3 regions of the Cellulosimicrobium sp. NPDC057127 genome follow, and region 1 is predicted to be linked to each of the others. Evidence: riboswitches for the same ligand, from Rfam matches in the RefSeq annotation. Region 1 holds a riboswitch; each other region holds the start of a gene.
The links. Region 1 has a riboswitch for S-adenosylmethionine ahead of ACFTZA_RS00810 (aminotransferase class V-fold PLP-dependent enzyme). Riboswitches for the same ligand answer to the same signal wherever they lie in the genome.

Region 1 (5,798 bases):
TGGTTCGAGCTGCTCCCCGCCGAGCTCGTCCTGGTGCTCGACCACGTGGAGCAGCACGGCGACCGTCCGACGGACGTCGTCGTGGCGGACGGAGGACTCGGCGGGGCGAGTCACTGACAAGTCGGACGCGGTGCATCGTCGGCGTCTGACCTTCGTGGAAGATCCCTCATCGCACGGGTACGACCTCTTCGGCATCGACGACTTCGAGGACTGGCTCCGAGAGTTCGACGCATGCCGCCGGAGCGATCCGACCGCGCTGGAGCCCCGGAGCTGACCGGGAACAGGTGATCTCCTCGATCATCGGGTCAGGCGCGCGTCGGCCAGGGGCTCCAGCGGCCGTCGGGGAGCCCGGCGAGACGTCGGCGGGCGGGCGCGAGACCGCGGCGGCTGCGTCGACCCTCGCCAGCACGAGTGTCGTCGTCGGACCAGGTCACATGCCGGACCCATGCGGTGCGCGGGTCGTCCCACGCGCGCCGGATCCCCTCCGCGAAGCGGCCGGTGGCCACCGCGAGGACGAGGTGCTCGATCCGTTCCGCCTCGGACTCGGCGGAGTCGTCGCACGCGTCGCACCCGCACGCGGGGAACGACTCCTCGTGCAGCGCCCCGGCGAGCACCTGCACTCCCGGGAGTCCGGTGACGACGACCGTCAGCGGTGCCGCGTCGTCCGCGGCGGGTACGAGCCGCACGACCCGCTCGGCGGGTTGGGCGAGGTGCCGGATCCCCGCGAGCAGCGGGTGCGCCGGTTCCTCAGCGGTGTGCGCGGACACGTCCAGACCACGCAGGTCGGCGCTCGCGACCGCGACGTCGTACGTCGCCTCGAGGTGCGCCACGAGCGCGTCGGCGACGTCGACGACCGGCGCGAACCGTTCCGGGTGGGCGCTCACCGAGTACGTGTCCTCGGGCGGGCCGTCGAGGTCCGTCCAGCGCTCGCCGTACTCGTACGGCCGCCCGTCGGCGTCGTGGTACACCTGACGCGGGATCGGCGGGCGGACGTAGGCGGGCACGTCGTCAGGCTAGGCCGACCGCGCGCCGTCGGGCACGAGGATTCTCCCCGCGGGCGACGCTCAGGCGTGCAGCGCCTGCTCCACGTCCTCGATCACGTCGAGCGGGTCCTCGAGCCCCACCGACAGCCGCACGGTCGTCTCCGCGATCCCGACGGCCGCGCGGCCCTCGGGCCCGAGCTTGCGGTGCGTCGTCGTCGCGGGGTGCGTGACGAGCGACTTCGCGTCGCCGAGGTTGTTGGAGATGTCGACGACCTGGAGCGCGTCGAGGAACGCGAACGCTCTCTTCTTGGCCGTCTCGGGGTCGGTCCCTCCGGGCACGGCGAGGTCGAACGTCACGACGGTGCCGCCGCCGGACTGCTGCGAGCGCGCGAGCTCCGTCTGCGGGTGCGAGTCGAGGAACGGGTAGCGCACGCGCGCCAGCCCCGGCAGCTCCTCGAGCGCCCGCGCCACCCGCTCCGCGTTCGCGTTCTGCGCGGCGACGCGCACGGGCATCGTCTCGAGACCCTTGAGCAGCACCCACGCGTTGAACGCCGACAGCGTCGGCCCGGTGTTGCGGATGAGGGTCTGCACGGGCCCACCGACGTACTCCTCGCTGCCGAGGATGGCCCCGCCCAGGACGCGGCCCTGACCGTCGATGTGCTTCGTCGCCGAGTACACGACGACGTCCGCGCCGAGCTCGAGCGGCTTCTGCAGCAGCGGCGTCGCGAACACGTTGTCGAGCACGACGACGGCGCCCGCGGCGTGCGCGAGCTCACTCACGCGCCGCACGTCGACGATGTCCTGCATGGGATTGGACGGCGTCTCGAAGAACACGACGTCCGCGGGCGTCGCGAGCGCCTCTTCCCACTGGGAGAGCACGTGCCCGTCGACGTAGTCGGTCCGCACGCCCCACTTCGCGAAGATCTCGTCGAAGATCACGATGCTCGACCCGAACAGCGCACGTGCCGCGACGATGCGCGACCCGGACCGCGCGAGCGCCGCGAGCGACGTGAACACGGCCGACATGCCCGACGCGGTCGCGTGGCACGCCTCGGCGCCCTCGATGAGGCGCAGCCGCTCGGTGAACGTGTGCACGGTCGGGTTGCCGTAGCGCGAGTAGACGAACCGGTCGACCTCGCCCTTGAACGCCGCCTCGGCGTCGGCGGCGCGGTCGTACGTGTACCCCTGGGTGAGGAACAGCGCCTCGGACGTCTCCTGGAAGTCCGTGCGCGCGTTGCCGCCGCGCACCGCGAGCGTCGCAGGCCGCGCGGTCGCGGGCAGCGGCTTGCGGCCAGAGCCGCCCGGCACCCCGCCCGGCACCTCGTGCCCGACGCCGTCCGCCGGGCTCATCGCGCGGCCTCGCCGTCCGCGGTACCGGCCTGGGCGGCGTCGTACGTGGTGACGGGCAGGCCGCGGACCTTCCAGCCCTCGACGTCGCGCGCTCCGGAGAACCCCTGCGCGCCCTCGAAGCCCTCGACGACGTTGTACGACGGCCCGATCCCGGCGGCGGTCGCGGCGCGCGCGGCACCGATCGAACGCTGGCCGGACCGGCACAGGAAGACGACGGGTCGCTCGTCGCCCGGCGTGAGGCCGGCGTCGGCGAGGCGGTCGAGGAACGCCGGGTTGGGCCCGAGGGGCGTGACCCACTCGTCGAACACGACGTCGTGGCCGAGGTCGGCGACGTCGGGAACGCCGATGGTGCGCCACTCGCCCTCGGTGCGGACGTCGACGAGGACCGCGCGCGGGTCGTCGGCGAGCAGGTCGAACGCCTGCTGGGGGTCGATGTCGCCGGCGTAGCCGGCGGCGGGCCGGGCCTCGGGCAGCGAGGTGCGGCGGGGTGCGGGGTTGCTCATGGTGTCCTCCATCGATCGTGGCAGTAGCACCCTCGCCCGTGCTTGGACGACACGGGGGGTTGCTGCGGCGTCGACGTGCCACGTCACTCGGCCGCTCCGGATGGTTCCTCGGATCGTACGGCACGCCGACCAGCGGGTGGGACAGCCGTCTCGACACGTGGGCGCATGTCGACACCGGGCGGTGAACAGCCCGCCGCTCGCGATGTGAGACACGCTGCCCAGTCCTTGACGCGTCTCCGAGCCTCGCTCATCCTGGTGCGCAGGTCATGAGTGCCAGCGCGAAACCCCGGTTTGCTGGCCGGCAACCCTCCTCTCGCGGCGGGGTGCCCCGGGTGACGACCAGGCCGCACGCCGACCGGTGCGCGGCAAGCGCGGGGAGCACCTCCCCGACCCGACATCGGAGGACCGTGCCGTGACCGCTCTCGCCGACACCACCTGTACGACCGACACGCCCGCGCTGCTGCCCGTCGTCGGCAGCGACACGCTCGTCCCGCTCGTCGACGGGCGCAGCGTCCCGTACGCCAACCTCGACGTCGCCGCGTCGGCGCCCGCCCTGCGCGCCGTCGCCGACCGCGTCACCGAGGTGCTGCCCCTCTACGCGAGCGTGCACCGCGGCGCCGGCTACCTGTCGCAGGTCTCGACCGCCCTGTACGAGGCGGCCCGCGCGCGGATCGGGGCGTTCGTCGGCGCCCGCGGCGACGACGTCACGGTCGTCACGCGCAACACCACCGACTCGCTCAACCTCCTCGCGGGCTGCGTGCCCGAGAACCCGGACGGCACTCCCGGCCGTGTGCTCGTCCTCGACGTCGAGCACCACGCCAACCTCCTGCCCTGGCAGCGCGCGGGCGGGGCGACCGTCCTCGCCGGAGGCACGAGCGTGGCCGAGTCGCTCTCCGGCCTGCGCACCGAGCTCGGCCGCCTCGACTACGCCCTGCTCGCCGTGACCGGGGCGTCGAACGTCACCGGCGAGGCGCTGCCCGTCGCCGAGGTGGTGCGGATCGCGCACGACGCCGGCACGCGCGTCGTGCTCGACGGCGCCCAGCTCGTCCCGCACCGCGGCTTCTCCCTCGCGGGGACCGGCGCGGACTACGTCGCGTTCTCCGGCCACAAGACGTACGCGCCGTTCGGCGCGGGTGCGCTGGTCGGGCGCCGCGACTGGCTCGACGCCGGCACGCCGTACCTCGCGGGCGGAGGCGCGGTGCGCCAGGTGCGCGTCGACGGCACCCAGTGGCAGGCGGCGCCCGCCCGGCACGAGGCGGGCTCGCCGAACGTCGTGGGTGCGGTGGCGCTCGCGGCCGCGTGCGACGCGCTCGCGACGATCGACCCCGCGGACCTGCACGCCCACGAGTCCGCGCTGCGCGCCGCGCTCGTCGACGGGCTCGCGGAGATCGACGGCGTGCGGGTCGTGACGGTGTGGCCGGACGCGGCCGACCCCGTCGGCGTCGTGACGTTCTCCGTGACCGGTCACGACCCGGGCCTCGTCGCGGCCTACCTGTCCGCGGAGCACGGCATCGGTGTGCGCGACGGCCGGTTCTGCGCCCACCCGCTGCTCGCCCGCCTCGGGTACGACGCCGGTGCGATCCGCGCGTCCGTCGGCGTGGGCACCACCGGTGCCGAGGTCGCGCGCCTCGTCGCGGGAGTGCGCGCGTACGTCGAGCACGGGCCGTCCGTCCGGTACGCGGTGGTCGACGGGTGCTGGACCGTCGTCGACGACCCGCGTCCCGTGCCCGCGGGATCGGGGCTCGAAGGACTGTTCGCGACCGCCGCGGCAGGATTCCTCGCCGATGCCGCGGGGTGCGGCCCGGCCGACTGACCGAACCGGCGGCCCGGGCTCGACGCGCGACCGCCCGGACACGACGAGGGCCCCGCCGTGGACGGCGGGGCCCTCTGCTGCGTCGTGGCGGCGTGAGTGCCGTGGGCTACTTCTTGAAGGCGTCGCGGACGTCGTCGCCGGCCTGCTTGAGGTTGGCCTTGGCCTGGTCGCCGTGACCCTCCGACTCGAGGCGCTCGTCGTCCGTCGCCTTGCCGGCGCCCTCCTTGAGCTTGCCCTTCGCCTCTTCGGCGCCGTGCTCGATCTTGTCTCCGAGACCCATGAGGTGCTCCTCTCGTCGGTACGTCTCGACCCTAGGCACGTGGCTCCCTCCACGCACGTGGTGGAACGTCCTCGAGAGGCACGCCGACGTGGGGAGACGTCACCGACGTGGCGTGATGCGCCCCGACAGGTGGAGCCGGCCGGTGCGGTCCCACGCCTGGTAGGCGAGGCCCTCGGCCGGGCCGTCCGCGCCGTCGGGCACGGCAGCCGCTACCTGCCCGACGGCGTCCCGCACGCCCGCGGGCACGGCACCTGCCGGGCGGATCGCGACGTCGACGGTGCTCGGCAGGAGGACGGGCTTGGCGAAGGACACGGTCCAGTCGTACGTCTCGCCGCGCGCGGGCCCGGCCTCGGCGAGCGCGCGCGCGGCCGTGTACATGCCGTGCGCGATGGCCCGCGGGAAGCCGAACGCCTTCGCCCCGAGGGTGGACGTGTGGATGAGGTTCCGGTCGCCCGACACCGCGGCGTACGTCCGTCCCGTCCCCGCTCCGAGCGTCCAGCGGGCAGTCGGCAGCGGCGGGGCGAACGTGTCAGCACCAGGCGTCACCCCGGAGTCCTGGGGCGCTGACACGTCGGGCACGCTGACGCCCTTCGCGAGGTAGGTCGACACCCCGCGGAACGCGAGCGTCGTCGCGGACAGGCCGGAACCGGCCGCGCGCTCGTCGTCGGTCCGTCCGACGGACACCTCCGTCACGAGGTCCACCTGGGCGCCGCGCCGGTGCGGGCGCAGGCCCTGCGCCCACGCGCGCACCTCGAGCGTGTCGCCCAGGCGCACGGGGCGCACGAGCGACACCGAGTTCGCGAGGTGCACCATGCCGACGAGCGGCAGGGGGAAGTCGCCGCGTACCATGACCGCCGTCGCGAGCGGGA
Region 2 (5,798 bases), on a different contig from region 1:
CTTCGCCGTAGCGGAGCGGGACGCGGCGGCCGAGCGGGCGGAGCGCGCCGGCGGCACCGTCGAGGCGACGTCCGAGTCGCCGTGGACGCGCGAGGCGGTCGTCCGCGACCCGCAGGGCGCGGAGCTCGTCCTGTCCGAGTTCGCGCCGCAGGGCCAGCCGTAGCCGTCGGGTCGCGTCACGCCCGGGCGGCGGCGGGGTGGGGGAGCGCGTGCGAGAGCAGCAGCTTGAGCACCAGCAGCGGCCCGACCCAGGCGACCCACGGCTCGGGAGCGAGCGCCGTCGTGAGGAGGGCGACGAGCACCGCGGCGGCGGCGAACGCGACGGGCGCGCGGACGGCGTCGGGCACCAGGACCGTCAGGACCACCGCGGCGAGGACGCCGGCGTAGGTGACGACCGCCGTCGGCCACGGCAGGTCGGGCACGAGCGCGGCGACGACGAGCGGGTGCACGTGGACCGCCGTGAAGACGACGACGCGGTGGCGCGGAGTGCCCGGTGCGTGGAAGCGGCGCGAGCCGGACGCGGTCGCGTTGACCACGACCCCGCCGAAGAGGTCGAAGCCCACGAGCGTGAGCAGCGCGACCTGCCAGACGTCGAGGTCGGCGCGGAGCGCCAGCACGAGGGCGAGGACGCCGCCCACGAGCGCGGTGCCGTACCCGAGCGCGCGCTCGGTGCGCGTCGCGTCCGGTGCGGTCAGCGCGGCGTCGAGGCGGTCCAGGACCGTCGTGCGTGGCGTCGCCGTGGTCATCGTCGTCCTCCCGGCTCGGGCTGTGCTGCGCCCCCGAGGGTAGCGGCGCGGGCGCCCGGACGGCAGGGCCGAGGTCAGCCCTGCGCGACCGCGACCGGCGCGACGTCGTGCGGGACGGGGGCCGGGCGTGCCGCGACCGAGCCGTGCCCGGCGACGTCGATCCCCGCGGCCACGACGGTGGCGCGCCCGTCGGTGACCTCGACCGTCGACACCGACGCGTTCGGCAGCGCGACGAGGCGTGACGGGTCGATCGTCGCGAGGTAGGCGCCGAGCGTCAGTCCGTGCCCGACGACGAGCACCTGCCGGTCCTCCGCCGCACCCGGGCCGGCCGCGTCGTCGTGCGCGGCCACGATGCGCGCGAAGACGCCACGCACGCGGGCCATGAAGTCGGCGCCGGGCTCGCCGCCGCCCACTCCCGGGTGGGTGCCGGCCAGCACGGCGGGGACGAGGTCCGTCCAGGACTCGACGGCGTCGAGCTCGTGCTCCGGGCGTCGCTCGTAGCTGCCGAACGACAGCTCGCGCAGGTCGTGGTCGACCGTCATCGGCAGGTCGGGGTGATGGCGCAGGATCTCCATCGCCGTGAGGACCGCCCGGCCCTGCGGGGAGCAGTAGACGGCGTCGAAGTCGTGGAGCGCGAGGTGCTGCGCCGTGACGCGGACGCCGGCGCGTCCCGTGCGCGTGAGCGGGGAGTCGCACGCGCCCTGCAGGTGCCGGCGCGCGTTGAGGACGGTCTGCCCGTGGCGGACGAGCGTGATCGTGAGGGTCATCGTCGCTGTGCCCTTCCGGTGGTCCCGGCTGTGTCCGCGCTCGACGCTAGGCCCGGCAGGTGACCGGACGGCGTCGGGCAGGAGTCCGGCAGACGTCCGGCGGGCGTCCGGTGGGGTCGCGCAGGTGCGCGCTTGCCGTGCGTCCGCGCGGTCGTGTAGACATCGGGGCAGGTCACGAGTGGCCGGCGAGACGCCCTCCGCGTGCCGGTCCGGCAACCGCGCCCCTCGCGCACGGTGCCCCAGGGGGAAGACCGGCCCCGGCCACGGCCGCGGGATGCGCGAGGTCGACGTCTGCCGGCGTCGCGCGAGCAGGGCCTGGCGGTCTCACCACGTCCGCTGCCCCCGACGACCCGAAGTGATAGCATCTGCTATCGGAGGTGGCTTGATGAGCGCTGTCGAGGACGCATTCGCCCGGTATCTGGAGGGTGCGGGTGCCCGTGCGGACACGATGCGCGCAGAGGCCGGTGCGACGCTGGAGCGCGCCGTCCGCCAGGCGCACGACCTCGGCTGGAGCCAGCGCCGAACCGCGGTGGCACTCGGTCGCAGCCAGCCGGAGGTCAAGCGTCTGCTCGACCGAGCTCTCTCGCATGAAGGCCCCCGCCCGTCGCAGGAGCACAGGCACGGCTCGGTACTCGACGACGTGCTGCGCGTCAAGAGGGACGAGGTCGTCGAGGCGGCAGCTCGCCACGGTGCCCGGCACGTGCGCGTGTTCGGCTCGGTCGCCGCCGGTGGCGAGAGGCCGGACTCCGACGTCGATCTGCTCGTCGACCTCGACGACAGGGTCGGGCTCTTCGGGCTTGGCGCCCTCCAGGCGGAGCTCGAGCAGATACTGGGTCGCCCGGTCGACGTCGTACCGGAGCGCACCTTGCGTGATGCGGTGCGCGCGACCATCGAGGCGATCCCGCTGTGAGAAGGAGTGACGGCGACCACGCCCTTGAGGCGCTGGAGCATCTGGCCGTGCTCGTGCATCACGTCGAAGAAGGATCATGGACGCAGCAGGTGGTCGTCGACGCCGTGCGGCCGGAGAGCGTGATGCCGACGGGTAGGTTCCGTCGAGAGTGGCGATCGGTCGACATGTGAGGCGCACGCGCTCCCGCATGGTGGCCGCGAACGTCCCGACGGCGTGCCGGCGTGTGACGATCGGGGTCGCGCCCGGACGGGCGCGGTGACGTGACGAGAGGCAGGGCCGTGCGCCGCAACGAGGACCGTATCCAGACCACCCACGCGGGCTCGCTCCCGCGCACGCCCGAGCTGCTCGCGGCCAACGCGGCGCGCGAGGCAGGCGACGGGAACGGCGACTTCGACGCGCTGCTGCGCGACGCCGTCGTGGACGTGGTGGAGCGGCAGCGGCGCGCGGGCATCACGCTCGTGGGCGACGGCGAGTACGGCAAGTCGATGTCGTCGCCGATGGACTACGGCGCGTGGTGGTCGTACTCGTTCCAGCGCACTGGCGGGCTGGAGCTCGACACGGACGCCGCGTGGGTGCTGGCCGACGTGCAGTCCGCGCCCGGCGACGTGCGCCTCACCGGGTTCGGCAACCGCCGTGACCAGGCGCGGTTCCGCGAGGCGTACACGGACCCGACGTCGGGCATCTTCGCGGGCGAGGGTCCCGGGGCCTTCCCCAAGGTGACGGGCCCGCTGACGTACACCGGGCAGGCCGCCGTCGCGCAGGACGCCGCGAACCTGCGCGCGGCCGCCGACGCCGCGGGCGTGCAGGACGCGTTCGTCACCGCGATCGCACCCGGCTCGGCGACGCGCATCGCCAACGAGCACTACGCGACCCACGAGGAGTACGCGTACGCGTGGGCGGACGTGCTGCGCGAGGAGTACCTCGCGATCGTCGACGCCGGCCTCGTCGTCCAGATCGACGACCCGGGTCTCGCGGAGTCCTGGGACCAGGTCACGCCCGAGCCGACCGTCGAGGACTACCTCGCCTTCTCCCGGGTGCACGTCGAGGCGCTCAACCACGCGCTGCGCGGCATCCCCGAGGACCGCGTGCGGTACCACCTGTGCTGGGGCTCGTGGCACGGTCCGCACACGACCGACCTGCCGATGCAGGACGTCGTCGGCCTCATGCTCGAGATCAACGCGTCGGCGTACTCGTTCGAGGCCGCGAACGTGCGCCACGAGCACGAGTACCGGGTGTGGGACGACGTCGCGCTGCCCGAGGGCAAGCTCCTGCTGCCGGGCGTGGTCTCGCACGCGACGAAAGTCGTCGAGCACCCCGAGCTCGTCGCCGAGCGCATCGAGCGGTTCGCGACGCGCGTGGGGCGCGAGAACGTCGTCGCCTCGACCGACTGCGGGCTCGGCGGGCGCGTGCACCCGCAGATCGCGTGGGCGAAGCTCGAGTCGCTCGCGCAGGGCGCCGAGATCGCCACACGCCGCCTCTGGAGCTGACGGCTCCGCGCGGCACCGATGAGTCCCGGTCGGCTCCGCAGTCGTCGTCCTCGTGGAGGAACCGCCCGCACCCGGGCGGGACGACGACGCGGAGGCGACCATGAGCGAGCGCAAGACCTACACCCTGGACGTGCCGGGTGCCGTCCTCACCTACGACGTGAACGAGCCGGCGACGGCGAGCGACCTGCCGCCGCTCGTCGTCATGGGGTCGCCCATGGGGGCGTCGGGCTTCGAGCAGCTCGTCGCGCTGCTCGACGACCGCACGGTGATCACGTACGACCCGCGCGGCGCGGAGCGCAGCACCCTCGCGCCCGGGGGCGAGGTGACCATGCCGGGCCACGCGGACGACCTGCACCGGATCGTCCAGGCGCTCGGACTGGGCACCGTGGACGTGTTCGGGTCGAGCGGCGGCGGCATCGTCGGGCTCTCGTGGATCGAGCAGCACCCGGCCGCGATCGGCACGTTCGTGTCGCACGAGCCGCCGGTCACGGCGCTGCTCGAGGACCGCGAGGTCGCCGACGCCGCCGAGCTCGACATCGTCGACACGTACCACCGCGAGGGCTACGGCCCCGCGATGGCGAAGTTCATCGCGCTGGTGAGCCACGTCGGGCCGCTCCCGGCCGACTACCTCGACCGGCCGGCGCCGGACCCGGCGCAGTTCGGCATGCCCACCGAGGACGACGGGTCGCGCGACGACCTCCTGCTCTCGGGCAACCTCAAGGCCCAGCCCGAGTACGCCCCCGACGTCGAGGCGCTGCGGTCGTCGGGCGTGCGCATCGTGCCCGCGGTCAGCGAGCGCGGCGAGGGGACGCTCGCGTGGCGCGGAGGTGCGGCGCTCGCCGCGCAGCTGGGCGTCGACGCGGTGAGGTTCCCCGGCGACCACGGCGGCTTCATGCGCAACGACTGGGCGCCCGACAACGACCCGGCGGCCTTCGCCGCGCGCCTGCGCGAGGTGCTCGCCGGCTGATTCAGGCGCGGTGGACGACGACCCCGGCCCGCTGCACGAGCTCGAGCAGCCCGCCGAGGCCGAACGCCTCGACCGGGCCGAGCGCGCCCGTGCCGCGCACGCCGTCGCGGGCGGCCCACGTCGCGCCCGTCGCGAGGAACCGGGCGGTGAGGTCGTACGGGTCGGGGCCGTCCAGCCGCACGCGCGCGAGCACGGCGCCCGCGGCGTCGCGCGCGACGGCGAGCACGTGGCTGCGCGACGCCGCGCGCGCGGCGGCGTCCGGGCCCGCGCCGGACGGCCCGCCGGAGCGCGACTCCACGACCTGCCGCAGCCGCTCGCCGACCGCAGGTGCGCGCAGGGCCCGGGAGAGCAGCGCCGTCCCCGACGGGACGAGGCGCGCGGCCGGGCTCGCGGTGCCGATCACGACGTCGACGTCGCGCAGGCCGGGGGCAAGGCGGGGGAGCGTGAACGGCTCGGTGCCCCCGGCGGAGATGCCGTGCACGCGCCGCCGGCCGACGTCGAACGTGACGACCCGCGCGCCGATCCGCTCGGTGCGCAGCCGGCCGTCGCGCCACGCGTACGACGGGTCCACGAGGGCGGAGGCCGCCGTCGTCCGCGTGCCGGCGCTCGCGCTGACGCCGCCGCTGCCGAAGTACCCGACGCTCAGGCGGGTCGCCGCGTCACCCGCCTCGCGCAGCGCGAGCGTCCCGGCGACGTTGCCGGGCACCCAGTCGTAGCCGAACGCGGTGAGCAGCGCGGCGTCGCTCTCGCGTGCGCGCGGCCCGTACGTCTCGAACACCTCGCGGATGAACGCCGGCTCGCCGGTCGAGTCGAGGTACACCGCACCTGCGTCGACCGCCGCCCGGACCGCGGGGCCGCCCCGGCGCGTGAACGGCCCCACCGTGGAGACCAGCACGTCGCCGCGCCCGACCAGGGCCCGGA
Region 3 (5,798 bases), on a different contig from region 1:
CCTTCTGGTCGGCGAACGCGAGCCACTCGCGCAGGCGCGGGTCCAGCGCGGTGCGCGGCGCGCCCGGCGTCCCCGGCTCGGCGAACGTCTCGTCCTCGACGTCGTGCGGCACGTGCAGGAGCGACGTCGAGGTCCCGACGGCGAGCGCGCCGGCCCCGAGGCCGCGCACGGCGTCCACCACCTCGAGCCGCGCGGCCAGGTCCGCGCGCCAGACGTTGTGGCCGTCGACCACGCCCGCGACGAGCGTCTTCGTCGCCAGCCCGGACACGGTGCCGTCCGCGGCGGACCCCGTCGGCACCGCGCCCTTGACGAGGTCGACGGCGATCGCGTCGACGTCGGTCCGCGCAAGCAGGGCGAGCCCGTCCAGCGGCGCCGCACCCGTGCCCGCCCCCGCGTCGTCGGACGCCCGGCCCTGGAGCCCGCCGTACGGCGCGGCGACGAGGATCGCCGGGCGCACCCCGCCCGCCGAACCCGGGCTTGTGTGGCTCCCGGCGGCCTGCGTGCCGTCCAAGCCGGGGTTCGGCACAGGGCGGAGATCGGTCGCGAGCACGCGGTACGCCCGCTCCACCGCCGCGGCGAGGTCGGCGGGCGGCACGCCGACCGTGTCGGTGACGAGCACCGGCTCGTCGAGCTGCACCCACGGCGCGCCGGCCGCGGCGAGCGCGCGCAGCAGGTCGGCGTAGGCGGCGACGACGTCGTCGAGGCGGTCGAGCGGGCGGAACCCGGAGTCCGGGCCCACGGTGTCGTCCACCTTGGCGAGCGCGAGGAAGGTCACGGGCCCGACGACGACCGGCCGGGTCACGACGCCCGCCTCCTTCGCCTCGACGAACTCGCGCACGACGAGGTCGTCGACGAAGCGGACCGGGGTGTCCGGCCCGATCTCGGGGACGAGGTAGTGGTAGTTCGTGTCGAACCACTTGGTCATCTCGAGCGGCGCGTCCTCGCCCTGGCCGCGGGCCACGGTGAAGTAGCCGGACAGATCGAGACGACCGTCCGCGTCGGTGAGCGACGCGAACCGTGACGGGACGGCCCCGAGCGTCGCGACGACGTCGAGCACCTGGTCGTAGAAGGAGAACGAGCCGGGGACGGACGCGTCGTCGGCGTCGAGCCCGAGCTCGACGAGGCGCCGCACGGTCGCGAGGCGCAGCTCGCGTGCCGTGGACTCGAGCTCGTCGGCGCTCGTCCGCCCGGCCCAGAAGGCCTCCACGGCCTTCTTGAGCTCGCGGCGGCGCCCGATGCGCGGGTAGCCGAGGACGGTCCCGGCGGGGAACGGCACGGGCCCGTCGGCCGGGAAGTGGGTAGGGGAGGGTACGGAGACGGTCATGATCGATACCTCTTGCTGGTCCCGGGGACCGGTCAGACGGGGCTGCCGTGCGTGGCGGCGCCCGTCGTGGGCAGGGAGGTGCCGGTGACCCACGGCCCGCTGGCCAGGTCCGGGACGAGCGGGGACGGTACGGCGCCCGAGCTGTTCGGGCTCCCACCGTCGGTCCCGCGCGTCCCGCCGCCGAGGTGGACACCCTCGAGCAGGTCGAGTGCGGCGTGGTGCTTGTTGAACGTGTACACGTGCAGACCGGGGGCGCCGGCGTCGAGGACGCGCTGCGCGAGGTCGACCGAGTACGCGATCCCGTAGGCGTGCTGCGCCTGCGGGTCGGGCAGGGCGTCGAGCGCCTCCAGCAGGTGCCGGGGAGCGGGGACGCCCATGAGCTCCTCGACGCGGCGGAGCCGTCGTGGCTCCGTCGTGGGCAGCAGCCCGGCGAGGATCGGGATCGTCACGCCGGCCGCGCGGGCCTCGGCGACGAAGTCGGTGTACGACGACGCGTCGTAGAACAGCTGGGTGATCGCGAAGCTCGCGCCGGCCTGCTGCTTCTGCCACAGGCGGCGGACCTCCTGGGCGCGCGTCGTGCCGGCGGGCCGGTTGCCGTCGGGGAAGGTCGCGACGGCGATGGTCAGCGGCCGGGCCGCGCCGCGCAGGGCCGACGACGGGTTCGCCGCGCAGCGCGACGCCTCGACCTCGCGCAGCAGGGCGACGAGCTCGATGCTCGAGCGGACGCCGTCCGGCGCGGGCCGCCAGTCGGGCTGGTCCTTCGGCGGGTCGCCGCGTAGCGCGAGGAAGCTGCGCACGCCGGCGTCGAGGAAGTCGGCGATGACCTCCTCGACGTCCTCGCGCGACGCGCCCACGCACGTGAGGTGGGCGATCGGCAGCACGGGCGTGCCCTGGACCAGGCGCGCGATGACCTCGCGCGACGTCGCGCGGTCGGTGCCGGCGGCACCGTAGGTCACGGACACGAAGTCGGGGTGCGTCGCGACGAGCCGGCGCGCCGTCTCCCAGAACTTCGGCGCCGCGTCGGGGCGCCGGGGCGGCATGAGCTCGAACGACACGGTGGGACCGTGCGTGAAGGATGCCTCGTGGACCATAGTCACTCCATCGACCCTGGCGTTAGCACCTTTGTCCTCGGGAGGCTTCCGTCGGCGGGTTGCTGCGGTGTCGTCGAGCCAGGACTCTCGACCGCTCTGGATGGTTGCCCTCGATCGTAGAGGCGATCCGCCATGCGGTCGAGAGCGCCCGCCTGATGAGACGACGTGACGACGGGTGAGATGCGGCAGGCCCGAGTTCCCGCGGGAGCGGGCGCCCTGCCCCCGCTCCCGCGGTCGGCGGGCGTCCTGCCCCCCCACGGGTTACGGTCGGTCCGATCCTGCGACGGAGGTGCCGACCCGTGCCGAACCGCTCGTCCCGCGCCCCGCGCGCGTCACGTCCGATCGTCGTCCTCGGAGCAGCGCTGCTCGCCGTCGCGCTCCTCGTCGCACTCGTCGTGCCCGCCGGCAGGTCCGCGGCCGCGCAGGTCGAGACGGGACGCCTCTCGCTGTTCAAGCGGATCGAGAACCTCGACACCGGCTCGTCCGAGGGCCGGCGCGAGCTGTGGACGATGCACGCGCGGAACCTCGACACCGGGCAGGTGATCGAGGGGGACGGGCTCAACGGCGTCCAGTCCCTCGAGGTGCCGGCGGGGACTTACCGCATCTGGGAGTCCGGCGGCGTCGACGGCTACCGGTTCCAGAGCTGGAGCTGCGGGGGCGACGACATCCTCGACCCGACGCCCGAGGTCGTCGTCCCCCCGGGCGGCACGCTGACCTGCACGGTCGACAACGAGGCGATCTTCCCGACGCTCACGCTCGTCAAGGACGTCGTGGGCGGGACGGCGTCGCCCGAGGACTGGACCCTGCGCGCGCAGGGGCCCTCCGCGATCGCGGGTCCCTCGGGCTCCGACGCCGTGACGCGCCAGGAGGTCCGCATCGGGCAGTACACGCTCTCCGAGGAGGGCGGTCCCGACGGCTACCGCAGCGACGGGTGGGCGTGCGACGGCGCCGACCTCGCCGGCGACGTCGTGACGATCGACCTCGCGGCCTCGGTGACGTGCACGGTGACGAACGTCGGACCGGTCGCGCCGACCGCGCCGACGCTGACCCTGGTCAAGGACGTCGTCGGGGGCCCGGCGTCCCCGGGGGACTGGACGCTCGCCGCGGCCGGCCCGCAGACGCTCTCCGGGACGACGGGCTCGGCCGACGTCACGGCCGTCGAGGTCGCGACCGGGACGTACGCGCTGACGGAGGACGGCCCGCCCGGGTACGACGTCGCGTGGGCGTGCACGGGGGCGGCCGCCGGCGACGGCTCGGGAGGCGCGGTCACGGTCGCCGAGGGCGAGGACGTCGTGTGCACGGCGACGAACACGTGGACCGGCGCGACGCTCACGCTCGCCAAGCTGCTCGAGGGCGAGCGGTTCGCCGTGCCGGAGCACTGGACGCTCACCGCGACCGGCGCGGCGACGACGGTCAGCGGGCCGTCCGGGTCGGACGCCGTCACGGACGCGTACGTCCCCGCGGGTGACTACACGCTCGCCGAGGACGGCTGGAGCGGCTTCGCCGCCGGTCCGTGGGAGTGCACGGGCGCGACGGTGACGGGCGACGTCGTCGCCGTGCCCGAGGGCGGCGACGTCACGTGCACGATCACCAACACGCCGCTGCCGTCCCTGCTCACGCTCGTCAAGGAGGTCGACGGCGGGCCCGCGGCCCCGGAGGACTGGACGCTGTCGGCGACCGGGCCGGGACCGGACGGGGCCGACGCGACGATCTCGGGGCCGTCCGGCAGCACCGCGGTGACCCAGGTCGACGTCGGCGAGGGCGTGCACGCGCTCGCCGAGTCCGGAGGACCGCCGGGCTACGAGCAGGGCGCGTGGGAGTGCGTCGGCGGGCTGCTCCAGGCGGGGGCGAACGTCGTCGTCGGTCCGGACGAGGACGTCGTGTGCACGGTGACCAACACCTACGTCGAGGCGACGCTCACGCTCGGCAAGGTCGTGGTCGGAGGCTCCCCCGACCCGGCCGCGTGGACGCTCAGCGCGAGGTCCGCGGACGACGTCGCCGTCCTCGAGGGACCGGCCGGCAGCGACGCCGTCACGTCCGTCCCCGTCCCGACGGGCAGCTACGACCTCGCCGAGACGGGCGGGTTCGGCGGCTACGTCTCCGAGGGGTGGACGTGCGACGGCGGGACGCTCGACGGGTCCACCGTGACGCTCGTGCCCGGCGACGACGTCACGTGCGTCGTGACGAACCGTGCCGAGACACCGCACCTCACGCTCGTCAAGGAGCTCGACGACCGCGGCTACACCGGCGACGCGCAGCCGACCGACTGGACGCTCGGCGCCACGGGCGAAGGCCGCACCATCGCAGGGGTGACGGGCAGCCCGGAGGTGTCGCACGTCGCGGTCGAGCCCGGCCGCTACGTGCTCACCGAGTCGGGCGGGCCGGACGGCTGGACCGCGCTGCGCTGGTCGTGCGACGACGCGCGCGTCGTGCGCTCGCTGTCGACGACGGTCCCGGGCACCGCGGTCTCCACGGTCGTCGTCGAGCCGGGCGACGACGTCACGTGCACCGTGACGAACCACTGGCAGGCGGGCACCCTCACCCTGCACAAGGCCGTCGTGGACGACGCCGCACCCGCCGACGACTGGGAGCTCACCGCTGCGGGCCCCAGCCCGGTCTCCGGGTTCGACGGCAGCCCCGACGTCACCGCGGTCCCCGTCGCCGAGGGCACGTACGACCTGTCGGAGACCGGCGGCGCCGTCGACTACACGGCGGGGGACTGGGTGTGCGACGGCGGGGAGCTCGTCGACGCCGACACCGTCCAGGTGGACGACGGCGCCGCCGTCGTGTGCACGGTGACGAACACCGTGGTCCAGCCCCCGCCGACGCCCACCCCGACCGACCCGACGACGCCGCCGACGGACGGCCCGACCCCGGACGACCCGGGCACCGGCACGGACGACGGGCCGGGTGGCACGGAGGACGGCGCGGACGACGGCGGGACGGGCGCCATGGCCGCGACCGGCGCGAGCGTCGCCGCGCTCGTCGCGGCCGCGTTCGCGGCGCTCGCGGTCGGCGCCGTGCTCCTCGCCCTGCGCCGGCGAGCGGGCTGAGGGCCGGCGACGTGGGCGGCGACGTGGCCGAGGACGACGCACCTCCGCGCCGCAGGTCGCTGCGCGAGACCGTCACGGTCGTCGTGCTGTCGGTCTCCGCGGTGCTGACCGCCTGGAGCGGCTTCGAGGCGAGCAAGTGGGGCGGGGAGATGTCGATCGCCTTCTCGCGGGCCTCGTCGCAGCGCATCGAGGCGGCGCGCGAGGCCGCGACAGCGGACGCCGCCCGGGCGGTGGACCTCCAGGTCTTCAGCCTGTGGCTCGAGGCGTACGCGACGGACGACACCGAGCTCGAGGAGTTCACCCGCGCACGGTTCACGGACCACTTCGCCC

Region 2: it holds a riboswitch for S-adenosylmethionine, as region 1 does, so the genes downstream of both, ACFTZA_RS05395 (nucleotidyltransferase family protein) here and ACFTZA_RS00810 (aminotransferase class V-fold PLP-dependent enzyme) in region 1, are expected to answer to the same signal.
Region 3: it holds a riboswitch for S-adenosylmethionine, as region 1 does, so the genes downstream of both, ACFTZA_RS06195 (methylenetetrahydrofolate reductase) here and ACFTZA_RS00810 (aminotransferase class V-fold PLP-dependent enzyme) in region 1, are expected to answer to the same signal.

Annotation. Positions count from the first base shown of each region.
Region 1 covers NZ_JBHUUP010000001.1:187,217-193,014, forward strand. The annotation lists gene ACFTZA_RS00790 (hypothetical protein) at 1-117, shown strand, start outside; gene ACFTZA_RS00795 (DUF6226 family protein) at 306-1,004, opposite strand; gene ACFTZA_RS00800 (O-succinylhomoserine sulfhydrylase) at 1,065-2,333, opposite strand; gene ACFTZA_RS00805 (rhodanese-like domain-containing protein) at 2,330-2,836, opposite strand; SAM riboswitch class I at 2,842-2,943, opposite strand; SAM riboswitch class IV at 3,099-3,214, shown strand; gene ACFTZA_RS00810 (aminotransferase class V-fold PLP-dependent enzyme) at 3,249-4,649, shown strand; gene ACFTZA_RS00815 (CsbD family protein) at 4,756-4,929, opposite strand; gene ACFTZA_RS00820 (MaoC/PaaZ C-terminal domain-containing protein) at 5,029-5,798, opposite strand, start outside.
Region 2 covers NZ_JBHUUP010000004.1:79,645-85,442, reverse strand. The annotation lists gene ACFTZA_RS05410 (VOC family protein) at 1-163, shown strand, start outside; gene ACFTZA_RS05405 (hypothetical protein) at 177-746, opposite strand; gene ACFTZA_RS05400 (histidine phosphatase family protein) at 821-1,513, opposite strand; SAM riboswitch class IV at 1,684-1,798, shown strand; gene ACFTZA_RS05395 (nucleotidyltransferase family protein) at 1,899-2,423, shown strand; gene ACFTZA_RS05390 (cobalamin-independent methionine synthase II family protein) at 2,702-3,910, shown strand; gene ACFTZA_RS05385 (alpha/beta fold hydrolase) at 4,011-4,877, shown strand; gene ACFTZA_RS05380 (saccharopine dehydrogenase family protein) at 4,879-5,798, opposite strand, start outside.
Region 3 covers NZ_JBHUUP010000004.1:259,841-265,638, reverse strand. The annotation lists gene metE (5-methyltetrahydropteroyltriglutamate--homocysteine S-methyltransferase) at 1-1,324, opposite strand, end outside; gene ACFTZA_RS06195 (methylenetetrahydrofolate reductase) at 1,357-2,415, opposite strand; SAM riboswitch class I at 2,420-2,522, opposite strand; gene ACFTZA_RS06190 (hypothetical protein) at 2,715-5,468, shown strand; gene ACFTZA_RS06185 (hypothetical protein) at 5,492-5,798, shown strand, end outside.